DNA from 3 places in the Bradyrhizobium sp. SUTN9-2 genome. Region 2 is predicted to be linked to each of the others. Evidence: riboswitches for the same ligand, from Rfam matches in the RefSeq annotation. Region 2 holds a riboswitch; each other region holds the start of a gene.
The links. A riboswitch is a leader RNA that binds a small molecule or an ion and turns the genes downstream of it on or off. The one in region 2 is predicted to bind cobalamin.
Positions count from the first base shown of each region.

Region 1 (4,278 bases), 3.1 Mb from region 2:
GAAGCGGTTTCCCAAGCTTAGAATCCGGGTCTATGACGTGCAGACAAATCAGTGCGAGGAAATCTAGAGCCGAGTCAGTGGCGCTCGACGTTCTGCGTACAGCTCCGGAGCTTCCCGGCCTGCGACTCGGAAATGGGCAGGCGCTCAGCGGGTATGCCGGGCTTGCTACCAGTGTAACTTCCTCGCCCATTTCGTCTCGGCATCGGTTCCTAGGGCCGGGTCAAAGTCGCTACGCTCACGCTCCTGCGCACGTCACGCAGTCACGCGACGTGCGGAGCACACACGCCGAATCGGCCCGGGCCCGAGGCATCCCCCAGCGCTCTAGCGAAGAATGCATGAGAGCTGGTGCCCGCACAACTTGGTTGCTCTCACTGGGTGGAGTGCAGGCGGGCAAACCACATCTCGCAAACTAGTGCGCCGCTGAGCTCGACACCTGGCGGAAAAGCGCCATCGTGCTGCTCGACCTTTCGTGAGGCGGGCCGAAATGCTGCAAGAAGGGCAGGCGCACTGTTGCGGAGCCGTAAACATCACAACTGCAGACCGCGTATGTCTTGCAGGTGGTACGAGGCGTTCGACCGTACGGCAGCTGCGGTCCGATGTTGCTTTGCGCGACCGTCTACTAAGGCCTTCGGTCTCCTAAGTCTTCCTCTTCCTTTGGCTCGGTGCGTTGGAACCAGGATCCCGGAGGAAATTTAGCGATCCGCTTGGCAAAGGAGGATTGTGGCTCCCAATCTTGGCCTTCGCTCTTCTCGAAAGTGATGACCCCGTTGTGTGTAAAATAACGTGGTCCTTGGAGATCGCAATTCACCAAGAGCAGAATACGCCACAGATCGCCTTTCTCGTTCGGCTTGTCATTCCGCTTCGGTAAGTAGTCTACCCCAACAGGTTCAATGATAGTGCAGCGGCCTTGCCCTAGAAGATCGCCGAGCCGGCCTTGCGGCGTAGTCACAAAGTTGAAGTTAGTCGGATCATGCAGAAAGCGAAGATTTGCGTTCCTTTCACCATCTGCGACTTCTCTGGCGATCAACGAGAGCGCTAGGGCGCGCCAGCCCAATTCCATGGGCTTCGCATAGGTTGACGCCAGTTCAGTCGTGCCGTCGAGCGCAACTTTCCAGGTGATAGCGTACTGTTCGTCTGATTTGTTGTCTCGGTGCCTGGTCCATGAAACGAAAACATAGTCGTTTTCGCCAAGTTCAACGACGCCCCACATCTGAGGGACGAACTGTGCCACCTTCGAGACATTGGAGATAATTTGTTCTACCGTCTCACCATCTTGCGCTCGCCAAGTTGACTTGAGTCTTTCGACAACTGGGATGTCGCTTGCGCGAATACTGTTGCTCATGGTCGCCGGCCAGGCTAGGCAGATTAGAAGTCCGCTCAGGCAACGCCATAGCGCGGGTCTTCCCGACATTCTCTTCATAACCCTCGGCCTATCGCGTTTCATCCGTACATCTTTCAAAGCGGGCCAACCTCGAACCTGCTAGGAGCGAGCGAGCCCAAGAAGTTTACGGAAACGCGTCGGGGCACCCGCGGCTATCCCGTGCGGGCAGGCGCTCCCCTCTATGTCACGCGCCGCTAACTTCCCTACCCAGCGACAGCGTCAATTGGCTGAGCTGGACATGCCCAGCGGGAGAGACTGGGCATGTTCGAGGGGCTTGCATTCTTCGTGCCAGGCAGCAGGCGGAGATTTGCACGGGTGTTATGTCATTCTTGTCGACTTTCCGACCTGCGCACGTTCGATGTTTCCATTCAGTGTATCGGCCGTAGCTTGTGCATCCTTGTCCCGCACTCGATAGTTTGCGGAAGAGGTAAACGCCTCGATGCCAAGTGCCTAATGAGAATCGGCAGTGCGTTTGCCGTCCTTGAACCGTGTGGTTCGCTGTCGTTGCCGTCGGCATTCGATCTACATGATGGCTGGGGACACGAAGCCGACTTAATCGACAAACTTTGAAGCGTGGCTGGCACGCAAATCAACCTGCTCGCCGCGTATGTTTCTAGATTGCGCCGGTTGCCTTGACGTATTCAATGCGGATCCTCTAGTTGAGAAAATAGCTGGCCAGCCGACGTGCTGGGCGAACCGCTGGAAATCGGAAGCCGCATCGAATGCATTCTGCTCGAAACGGCGGTAATTCTCGCCGCGCAGGCTGGTTTTGTCGGGTTCATTGATGGGGCCGCCTCGCCTCAAGGCAGCTCCGATGCTCACTCCGACATCTGGCAAGGGTACTTGCGATTGCAGCAGCTCTGTTTAGAGAATCATAGAAATGCACGGTTATTCGCCGAGTAGATGTCACAGAGTAGCTTGGCACATAATCTGAGAGGTTGACGGAAGAGTCCTCCTGCCGATAATCGAAGTCGTCGAGGTTCTCCGAATCCCACTTGATCCGGAGCTAAGAGGGAAGCCGGTGCAAATTCCGGCGCTGCCCCCGCAACTGTGAGCGGCGAGCTACTGTCCAACGATGTCACTGAAGCCCGCACGGCTTTGGGAAGGCCGACAGCAGCGATGACCAGCGAGCCAGGAGACCTGCCCCGACGATATATATTGGTCCACGGGCGGGGTGTCTCGGTGGTGCGCCAAGCAGCCGTCGCACGCGCGACTTCTTCTGCCTGCGTCCGCCATGGCCTTTGTCCCCAACAGGGGTTAAAACTATGTCTCTTCTCTCTCTTCCGGTTGCTACGCTCGGAACGCCACGCATCGGTCCAAGGCGTGAGCTCAAACTGTCTCTCGAGAGCTACTGGGCGGGAAAGATCAGCGAGCAGCAATTGCTTGAGGACGCATCCGGCCTGCGCGCCGCGAACTGGGCTCGTCAGAAATCTCTCGGCGTCACGATCATTCCGTCGAATGACTTCTCGCTGTATGATCAGGTGCTCGATACAAGTGTCATGGTTGGTGCTGTCCCGGAGATCTGCGCCTCGAAAGGAGAATACATTTCCCTCAAGACGTACTTCGCCATGGCTCGCGGATCACAATGCGACGACCAGGATGCGAGTTGCGGTCTCGGCCCACGGGGGTCTCGCGCACCCGCGCAGGAAATGACTAAGTGGTTTGATACCAACTACCACTACATGGTTCCCGAGTTTCACAAGGGACAGGCGTTCAGACTTTGCTCTCGCAAACCCATCGAGAGTATGAGGAAGCAAAGGCTCTCGGCTTTCAGACCCGCCCTGTCCTGATCGGGCCCGTCACATTCCTAAAGCTCGGCAAGAGTGCCGATAGCGCGTTCCAGCCCCTGTCCCTATTAGATAATTTGATACCGGTCTATATCGAGGTTCTGCATGAATTGGTCGAACGAGGGGCAAGTTGGGTTCAGTTTGACGAGCCCTGCCTGGTCCTTGATCTGAACGAAGCGGTACGAAAATCATTGTTACATGCCTATAACCGGTTCGCAAAGGAGGGACCGGCTATCAAGATCATGGTTGCCAGCTATTTCGGCGACCTAGGCGACAATTTGGATACCGCCTTGAGCCTCCCAGTTTCGGGTCTGCACGTTGATCTGGTTCGAGCGCCAGAGTTGTTGGATCAGATCGTCGCTGTCGGTCGAAGTGATCTCGTCACGTCGCTCGGTGTCATCGACGGCCGGAATGTGTGGCGATCCAACTTGTCGTCGCTCCGTCGGCGGTTGGAGCCCGCGATTGCGAAGCTCGGCAAGCACCGTGTACAGCTCGCTCCATCCTGCTCGCTGCTTCATGTGCCGGTCGATGTTGAACTCGAGACCGGGCTCGCGTCTGACGTCAAGAGCTGGCTTGCTTTCTCTGTTCAGAAGATGCGTGAGCTTGCGATCCTGGCGCGAGCACTCGCTGGCGACCAAAATGTCGGGCTCGCTCTTGCCGATTCGGAATGCGCTGCGACTGCCCGCTGGACTTCGCCGAAGATCCATGATGCCAATGTCGCTGCCCGGATGAGGGCGATCGACCAGACGATACGCCGGCGCACAAGCCCGTTTGCCCGTCGTTCCGAGATCCAAAGGGCACGCTTTGGACTACCTGCGTTTCCCACCACGACGATCGGATCCTTTCCGCAGACCACAGAAGTCAGAAATGCGCGGGCGGCGCATGCGCGAGGCGCGTTGAGCGACGAACAATACGATAGGTTCATCAAGGAGGAGATAGCCCGCGCCGTACGTTGGCAGGAGGACATCGGTCTTGACGTCCTCGTGCACGGCGAATTTGAGCGCAATGACATGGTGCAGTACTTTGGCGAGCAACTCGCCGGCTTCCTATTTACCAGGAAGGGATGGGTACAGTCTTATGGTTCGCGCTGCGTCAGGCCCCCGATCCTGT
Region 1 is NZ_LAXE01000001.1:2,572,951-2,577,228, forward strand. Features, by position in the region: gene XF30_RS11730 (nodulate formation efficiency C protein) at 620-1,342, opposite strand; gene XF30_RS38045 (hypothetical protein) at 1,934-2,203, opposite strand; cobalamin riboswitch at 2,342-2,543, shown strand; partial or broken gene XF30_RS39250 (5-methyltetrahydropteroyltriglutamate--homocysteine S-methyltransferase) at 2,647-3,569, shown strand; partial or broken gene XF30_RS39255 (5-methyltetrahydropteroyltriglutamate--homocysteine S-methyltransferase) at 3,897-4,278, shown strand, end outside.
Region 1: linked by a shared signal. The riboswitch ahead of XF30_RS39250 (5-methyltetrahydropteroyltriglutamate--homocysteine S-methyltransferase) and the one ahead of XF30_RS26350 (DUF1636 family protein) in region 2 are both predicted to bind cobalamin.

Region 2 (4,278 bases):
GCTTGAGAGGATCGAGATCGTCGAAATTGGCGATGCGCGATAGCGCCAGGCAGGCGATCTTGCATTGGCCCGGCTTGCGCGCATCGCGCAGGCCGAGCGCGTCTTCGGCCGGCAGCTCGCCGGCACGCGGGAACCAGGGCAGCACGCCGAGGCCGCGCCATGCAGTCTTTTGCTCGATCAGCCTGTAGCCGTCGTCGAACAGCGTGGGATCGCCGCGGAACTTGTTGATGACGAAGCCAGAGATCATCGCGGCATCGTCGGGGTCGATCACCGTCCTGATGCCGACCAGCTGGGCGATGACACCGCCACGGTCGATGTCGCCGACCAGCACGACCGGCACATTCGCCTTGCGGGCAAAGCCCATATTGGCGATGTCGGACTTGCGCAAATTCACCTCGGCCGGACTGCCGGCGCCTTCGACCAGCACCAGATCGGCCCGCGCCTTCAGCCGTTCAAAGCTCTCCAGCACCGCGCCCATCAGCGACGGCTTCATCGCCGCGTAGTCGCGCGCGCGTGCGGTCGCGATGCGCTTGCCGTGGACGACGACCTGCGCGCCGACATCGGTCTCGGGCTTGAGCAGCACCGGGTTCATGTCGGTGTGCGGCTCGACACCGGCGGCGAGGGCCTGCAGCGCCTGGGCGCGGCCGATCTCACCGCCATCGACGGTGACCGCGGCGTTGTTCGACATGTTCTGCGGCTTGAACGGCAGCACGCGCAGACCACGGCGCGTAAAGGCGCGCGCGAGGCCGGCGACGATGAGCGACTTGCCCACGTCCGAGCCGGCTCCCTGGATCATCAGCGCGCGTGCCATGATGACTTCAGAACTCGACGCCGGCCTGCGCCTTGATGCCGGAGCGGAACGGATGCTTCACGAGCGTCATCTCGGTGACGAGATCGGCGATCTCGACCAACTCGTCCTTGGCGTTGCGACCGGTGAGCACGACATGCGTCATCGCAGGCTTTTGCGTCGTCAGGAATTCGACGACTTCGGCGATGTCGAGATAGTCGTAGCGCAGCGCGATGTTGATCTCGTCGAGCACGACCATGCGCAGCCGCTCGTCGAGGATCAGCTCCTTGGCTTTCTCCCAGCCGGCGCGCGCGGCAGCGATGTCGCGGGTGCGGTCTTGGGTCTCCCAGGTGAAGCCTTCGCCCATCGCGTGGAACTGACAGAGTTCGCCGAAATGGCCGGTGAGTAGGCGCCGTTCGCCGGTATCCCAGGCGCCCTTGATGAATTGCACCACCGCACAAGGGAAGCCATGCGCGACGCAGCGGACGATCATGCCTAAGGCCGAGGAGGATTTTCCCTTGCCGGCGCCGGTGTGGACGATGATCAGGCCTTTTTCACCGCTCTTGGTCGCCATGATCTTGTCGCGAGCGGCCTTCTTCTTCGCCATTTTGGCGGCGTGGCGGGCGTCGGTTTCCTCGGTCGTGTGGGTTTCCGGTTCAGGCGTCATCGGTCCCGGTCCTTCGGCTTGACAAGTGGCGGCCACCGGCAAATGGTGGCCTGGCGTTGGTTCCTGTCCTATGACAGGCGAAGAGGGAATGCGATAGGGTCCGAATCCGCAAAGATTTGGGTCCAAACTGCAGCCGCCCCCGCGACCGTGACCGGAGAGATGCCCGAAGCCACTGATTCCTTTTGGGATCGGGAAGGCGGGGATCGAAGGGCCAAAACCCTGCTCCGCAAGCCGGGAGACCTGCCAGCGCGGACGAGTTTTGGACCGGCGGACGGGGTGTTCCGCGACGGGGAAGCGGGCCTTCAGGAGAATGGTCCGTGCGCCTCATCGCCTCCCGCTGTTATCTGGAAGAGGCGATGACCGTCACACTTCATGTCTGCATCACCTGCCGCGCCGGCCAGACGCTTGGCGAGGGCGAGACGACGCCCGGCAAGCGCCTGCATGGCGCGATTCTCGAGGCCGGCGTGCCCGAGGGCGTCAGCGTGGTTCCCGTCGAATGCCTGTCGGCGTGCAGCCAGGGCTGCTCGGTCGCGCTCAGCGCGCCCGGCCGCTGGTCCTATGTCTATGGCCGCCTGTCCGATGCGAATGCGCAGGACGTGGTCGCAGGTGCTGCGGCCTACGCGGCGACGCCCGACGGAATCGTGCCCTGGCGCAGCCGTCCCGAAATCTTCCGCAAGCAGTCGCTTGCCCGTATTCCCCCTGTTACCGTCGTGCCGGAGGCCGCTGAATGAACTCGCTCGCAAAAGTCCCGGTTACGGTGGTCACGGGTTTCCTGGGCTCCGGCAAGACGACGCTGATCCAGCATCTGCTCAGCAACGCCGGCGGCAAGAAGCTCGCGGTGCTCGTCAACGAATTCGGCAGCGAGGGCGTCGACGGCGAGATCCTGAAGTCCTGCGCCGATGCGAACTGCCCGGAGGAGAACATCGTCGAGCTCGCCAATGGCTGCATCTGCTGCACCGTCGCCGACGATTTCATTCCAACCATGGAGCAACTCTTGGCGCGTCCGGTGCGGCCCGATCACATCCTGATCGAGACCTCGGGCCTGGCGCTGCCAAAGCCGCTGCTGAAGGCGTTCGACTGGCCGGAGATCCGCTCGCGCATCACGGTCGACGGCGTGATCGCGCTGGCCGATGCCGAGGCTGTCGCCGCCGGCCGCTTCGCGCCGGATCCGGCTGCGGTGGAAGCGCAGCGCGCGGCGGACGACAATCTCGATCACGAAACGCCGCTGTCGGAAGTGTTCGAGGACCAGATCGCCTGCGCCGACATCGTGCTGCTGACCAAGGCCGATCTTGCGGGCGCAGCCGGAATCGAAGCCGCAAAAGCGGCGATCACCGCCGAGATGCCGCGCCGCGTGCCGATGCTGCCGGTCACCGACGGTGCGATCGATGCGCGCGTCATTCTCGGCCTCGGCGCTGCCGCCGAGAATGATCTCGCCGCGCGGCCATCGCATCATGACGGCGAGGAGGAGCACGAGCACGATGATTTTGCCTCGGTCGTGATTGACCTTCCGGAGGTCGCCGACATCGACGCGCTGGTCGCATCGGTCCAGAAACTGGCGCGCGAGCAGAACGTGCTGCGGGCGAAGGGGTACATCGCGGTCGCTGGCAAGCCGATGCGCCTGTTGTTGCAGGCGGTCGGCGAGCGGGTGCGCCATCAGTTCGACAAGCCCTGGGGCGCGGGTCTCAGACAGTCGAAGCTCGTCGTGATCGGCGAGCATGGCGATATCGACGAGGCCGCCATCAAGGCAGGACTTGGTCTTTCAGGATCTGGCATCTGATGCACGTCGTCTTCCGCGAGAGCCGCGGTCTCGAGGAGACCGCGACGCCAAGAGACATCGGCCAGGACCCGGCCGATCTCGTGGTGCTCTCGTATTCGGATTCCGACCTTGCCGCGTTTGCGGCCGGCTGGCGCCGCGGTCGGGGCAGCCTGCCGTCGCTGCGGCTGGCCAATCTCGCGGAGCTGCGTCATCCGCTGTCGGTCGACACCTATATCGAACGGACGCTGTCGCAGGCGCGGGGCATATTCGTGCGCCTGATCGGCGGGGAGTCCTATTGGGCATACGGGCTCGCGGCGCTCCAGCAACTCGCGCAAGAGCGCAACATCGTGCTCGCCGTGCTGCCGGCGGACGGCCGCGACGACGCGCGGCTGGATGCGTACTCGACCCTGCCGGTCTCGACGCTGCGGCGGCTCAAGGTGCTCTGCGACTCCGGTGGCCCGGTCGCCGCGCAAGCCGCGATCGCGCAGCTCGCGCTGGCCTCGGGCCTCTATGCCGGCCCGGTCATCGGCGAGATGACCGTGGCCGAGATGGGATTCTACGATCCCGCGCGCGGCGTCATTGCCGCGCCGGCGGGCGGCGAGGGCAAGCCGCGCGCACTCGTGACGTTCTATCGCTCCTATCTCACCGCCGCCGATACGGGGCCCGTCGACGCCTTGATTGCGGCGCTGCGCGAGAAGGGATTTGACGCCTACGGCGCGTTCGTCACCTCGCTGAAGGCGCCGGGCGCTGCCGACTGGCTGCGCGCGCATCTGGCACAACATCCTGCGGCGGCGATCGTCAATGCGACGGCGTTCTCGGCCCTTGGCGATGACGGCACGACGCCGTTCGATGCCGCATTCTGTCCGGTGTTCCAGGTCGCGCTCTCGACGGCGCGGCGCGAAGATTGGGCGGAATCACTGCGTGGCCTGTCGCCCGGCGATCTCGCGATGCATGTCGTGCTGCCGGAGGTCGACGGCCGCCTGTTCGCCGGCGTGGTGAGTTTCAAATCGGCCGGTCAGCGCGATCCCGATCTGCAATTCGCGCATCTAGCGCACAGGCCCGACGAAG
Region 2 is NZ_LAXE01000001.1:5,676,745-5,681,022, reverse strand. Features, by position in the region: gene XF30_RS26360 (cobyric acid synthase) at 1-811, opposite strand, end outside; gene cobO (cob(I)yrinic acid a,c-diamide adenosyltransferase) at 819-1,454, opposite strand; cobalamin riboswitch at 1,495-1,716, shown strand; gene XF30_RS26350 (DUF1636 family protein) at 1,811-2,185, shown strand; gene cobW (cobalamin biosynthesis protein CobW) at 2,182-3,231, shown strand; gene cobN (cobaltochelatase subunit CobN) at 3,231-4,278, shown strand, end outside.

Region 3 (4,278 bases), 3.3 Mb from region 2:
GCACGCGCGGCGAGTGGATATCGTAGATGCCGGGACCGATGTCGTTCGGATATTTGAAGCTGGTGAACGCGTCGAGCAGCTCCATCTTCGAGCGCGAGGTCTCGAGCGAGATGACATCGGCGTCCATTGCCGCGATCGCGTCGATGATAGCGTTGAACTCCGAATAGCACATGTGGGTGTGGATCTGCGTGGCGTCGGCAACGCCCGTGGAGCAGATGCGGAAGCTCTCCACCGCCCAGTCGAGATAGGTTTTCCAGTCGGACCGGCGCAGCGGAAGGCCTTCGCGAAGCGCGGCTTCGTCGATCTGGATCATGGTCGCGCCGGCCTTTTCGAGATCGGTGACCTCGTCGCGGAGCGCGAGCGCAATCTGGCGGCAGGCTTCGCTGCGCGGCATGTCGTCACGGACGAAAGACCAGTTCAGGATCGTCACCGGCCCGGTCAGCATCGCCTTCATCGGCTTCTTGGTCAGCGATTGCGAATAACGCCACCATTCCACAGTCATCGGCTTCGGCCGGGAGACGTCGCCGAACAGGATCGGCGGACGAACGCAACGGGAGCCATAGGACTGCACCCAGGCATGTTGGGTGAAGACGAATCCGGAGAGCTGCTCGCCGAAATACTGCACCATGTCGTTGCGCTCGAACTCACCGTGCACGAGTACGTCGAGGCCAATCTCCTCCTGCCAGCGTACTGTGCGGGCGGTTTCCTCCTTGAGGAATTGCTCATACTGTGCGTCGCTCAGCTTACCCTTGGCATGTGCAGCCCGGGCGTTGCGGACGTCGGCCGTCTGCGGGAACGAGCCAATCGTCGTGGTCGGGAAGGCGGGCAAACCGAAGCGCTTGCGCTGAACCTCGGCACGGCTTGCAAAGGCGCTCTTGCGGCTGCGCATCGCCGGGTCGATCGCGGCCAGCCGCTTGGCGACGGCTGCATCGTGGATTTTGGGCGAGGTCTTCCGCGCGGTCGCTGCACGCTCGGACGCACCGAGAGCGTTGGCGACGCCCGTATCGCCGGCAAGCGCCCTGGCCAGGATCGACAGCTCACCGATCTTCTGCACCGAGAAGGAGAGCCAGCTCTTCACGTCGGGATCGAGAGCAGTCTCAAGCTCCAGGTTGATCGGAATATGTAGCATCGAGCAGGACGGCGCGATCTGAACGCGCCCCTCGCCGAGCTTTGCGACGACCGGCTTGAGCCGGTCGACCAGCGCCGGAAGGTTGGAACGCCAAACGTTGCGGCCGTCAATGACGCCGAGTGAGATGACGAGATCTGAGCGGATGCTGGATGCGGCGATCTGGCTCAACTGATGCGGCGCACGGACGAGATCGACATGCAGACCGGCCACTGGCAGTGCCAGCGCGGTTGCCAGATTGTCGCCGATGGCGCCGAAATACGTCGTCAGCATGATCTTGATGCCAGGGACCTCTTGGGCGAACCGCGCATAGGCGCGCCGGAGTGCGCCTCTTGCTGCATCGTCGAGGTCGAGCACGAGGCAGGGCTCGTCGATTTGCACCCATTCGGCCCCGCGTCTGGCGAGCTCCTGGAGCACCTCGACATAGACGGGTACGAGGCTTTCGAGCAGCGAAACCGGATCGAATGATGCATCGGCACTTTTGCCGAGTTTCAGGAACGTGACCGGACCGACAAGAACCGGGCGCGTCTGATACCCGAGTGCCTTGGCCTCATCATATTCCTCGATCGCCTTGCGGGAGGAGAACTTGAAGGTCTGGCCCATCTGAAACTCGGGGACCATGTAGTGGTAGTTGGTGTCGAACCACTTGGTCATTTCCTGCGCGGCTGCGCCGTGGCCGTGATGCGTGTGACCGCAGCTGGCGTCTTGTTCCTCGCCTTGCGAGCCTCGCGCCATCGCGAAATAGGTCTTGAGTGATACGGGGCCACCCTTCCAGCCGTAGGCCTCAGGAATGGCGCCGACCATGACGCTCGTGTCCAGCACCTGATCGTAGAACGAGAAGTCGTTGGACGGAATGATGGTCGCACCGAGCGACTTCTGACGGGCCCAATTGGCTGTGCGGAGGCCGAACGCAGTTTCGAGCAGTTGTTGCTGGCTCGTTTTGCCGGCCCAGTAGCTTTCGAGCGCGGTCTTGAGTTCGCGACGCGGCCCAATACGGGGCGTGCCGAGTGTAGCAACCGGAAGAGAGAGAGAAGACATAGCTTTAACCCCATTGTGGTGGGGGCAAAAGGCCATGGCGGGCGCTGGCAGGGCAGCCGCGAATGCGGCAGCTGCTTGGCGTCCCACCGGGACACCCCGCCCGTGGACGATTACGTTATCGGGGCAGGTCTCCTGGCTCGCGGGTCATCGCCTGCATCCGGCCTTCCCGAAGCTTGCGCTTCAGTGACACTGATGGATGTGGGCTCACCGCTTACAGTTGCGGGGGCAGCGCCGGCGTTGCGACGGTTCGAATAACCGAACGCGCACCGGCTTCCCTCTTAGCTCCGGGTCAAGCGGACCCGGAGAACCTCGACAGCTCCGATTATCTGCAATGGGGTGCCGGCGTCAACCTCTCTACGTTCACTTCCACTGCGGCATGCCGTCCGGAACGATTGTTTGCACGATCAATGAATTCAACGCTTCATGATCGCAAAATCCGATCGTTGCACAGCGTTACGCACTGGTTGCACCCGGTTGACTACCTTGTGTGTGCCGCCGTCACGTGCAATCGCTACATTAAGTTTTGCTTGTGCCTTGTTGGCCATACGTAAGGAGGACAATGGCCAAATCACCAGCGCGTAACCCATGGCTTCAAATTCAGCAGTAGTAAAGAGTGGCGTCTTTCCAAATTCCGTCAATTTCGCAAGCAGTGGCACGCCAGGCATTCGCTCGCGAAGACGCGGAACATTTCCGCTGAATGCAAGGTGTCAGGGAAGATCGCGTCCGCCTGCCTCTATGTAAAACTTGGCGCGGGTGACCGCGCCGTCGAGCTCTTTTGGCGGCCGCGTCCATTCTGGCAATGATCACGAGATCGCAACGGGCCTTTTGAAGCAGCGGCAACCTTCTCCGCCATATCGTGCGCGTCGACACTCTTCTTGTCGTTCTAGTGGGCACAATTGTTGGTCAGAATCTGGATCTTCCAGATGCAGAGCGGCCGCGCCGGAATTCTCCAGCCGCATATGATGCGCCGAAGCCACATGGTCGCGGAATTGAGGTAGAGCAGACACAATAGAATTCCCGAAATCGCGCGCTACCTTGCATCAGGAGGCGAAGGCGCGCCCGCCAACACCTGATGTAGTGCTCGTGGAAATTGAAATTGACGACGGGTTTTATCGATAGTGCACAAAACGGTCAAATTGCTCTGGCGGTGTTATTGCGCTACCTTGCGCGGATAGCCGTTGTCTTCGTGTAGTGCCAAGGCGCTGACGTAATTCTAAAATCTGACCTTTGCCTACATTGAGCGGACGGTCTTCGGACGAAAACCCCATCCTGCTCCCGTCAAAGTTTTTCATTACCGAACCCATCATTGCCGAGCTAGCTAAGGTAAGCGCTGATTTGGCCAGGATTTGCCAGATGTGGACTGGTCAGTTTATGACCGCGCGAAAGCAACAAGTGGTGCAAGATCATGGTTGTCAGCCGCCTGAAGTGCCGCAATGTAGGCCGTGCGCACAGTGCTGGCTGTCTGCAAGTCGGCGCCGCCCCATGTGAAGCGTTAGCCGCCAAGCTGCACGATCAACACATCAGCAGCCAGTCGTGACCAACGGCCGTTGCCGTTTGGAAACGGATGTACGGATACGAGGCGGTGATGGAAGCGAACGGCAAGTTCGTCCGGTGGGTAGGTGTTGTTTTCGACCCAATACCTTGCGTCGTCGAGGACCTGATGCAGCGAAATTTCGATCAGATGGCGCGACGCCGAGATTGCGCTCCGTCGTTCGGAATTTTCCAGCCCAGCGCCAGACGCGTTCGAACATGCGCCGGTGCAAGCTCTTGAGAAAACTTTCTCGAGTCGCAACTTTCCGGCGGCCGAATGCCCAACGGTTTGCCGTGGCGATATTCTGCTGCTCAAGTTCGTTTAATTCGCTGCGCATAGTAATGTGCGTTGGGATTAGATCTTCGCACTCCTGGGGCGTCAGCGGTGTCGCGTGATCGTCGGCGACGTGCAGATCAGTATTAGTCATTCATCATCCCAGAGACGCGCGGGGCGTTTCAATAAATCCTCGATCGCTTGCTCCCGAAGCGCGCGGGCAGCCTGATTGTTCTCCACAGCCTGGTCCTCAAGCCGCATCGTTTGTTCGATGGCTCGTGATTGCCGCTCGGCGATATCGGCAGCTCGC
Region 3 is NZ_LAXE01000001.1:2,384,583-2,388,860, forward strand. Features, by position in the region: gene metE (5-methyltetrahydropteroyltriglutamate--homocysteine S-methyltransferase) at 1-2,164, opposite strand, end outside; cobalamin riboswitch at 2,270-2,491, opposite strand; gene XF30_RS39935 (hypothetical protein) at 2,578-2,820, opposite strand; partial or broken gene XF30_RS11090 (mobile mystery protein B) at 3,534-4,122, opposite strand; gene XF30_RS11095 (mobile mystery protein A) at 4,119-4,278, opposite strand, start outside.
Region 3: linked by a shared signal. The riboswitch ahead of metE (5-methyltetrahydropteroyltriglutamate--homocysteine S-methyltransferase) and the one ahead of XF30_RS26350 (DUF1636 family protein) in region 2 are both predicted to bind cobalamin.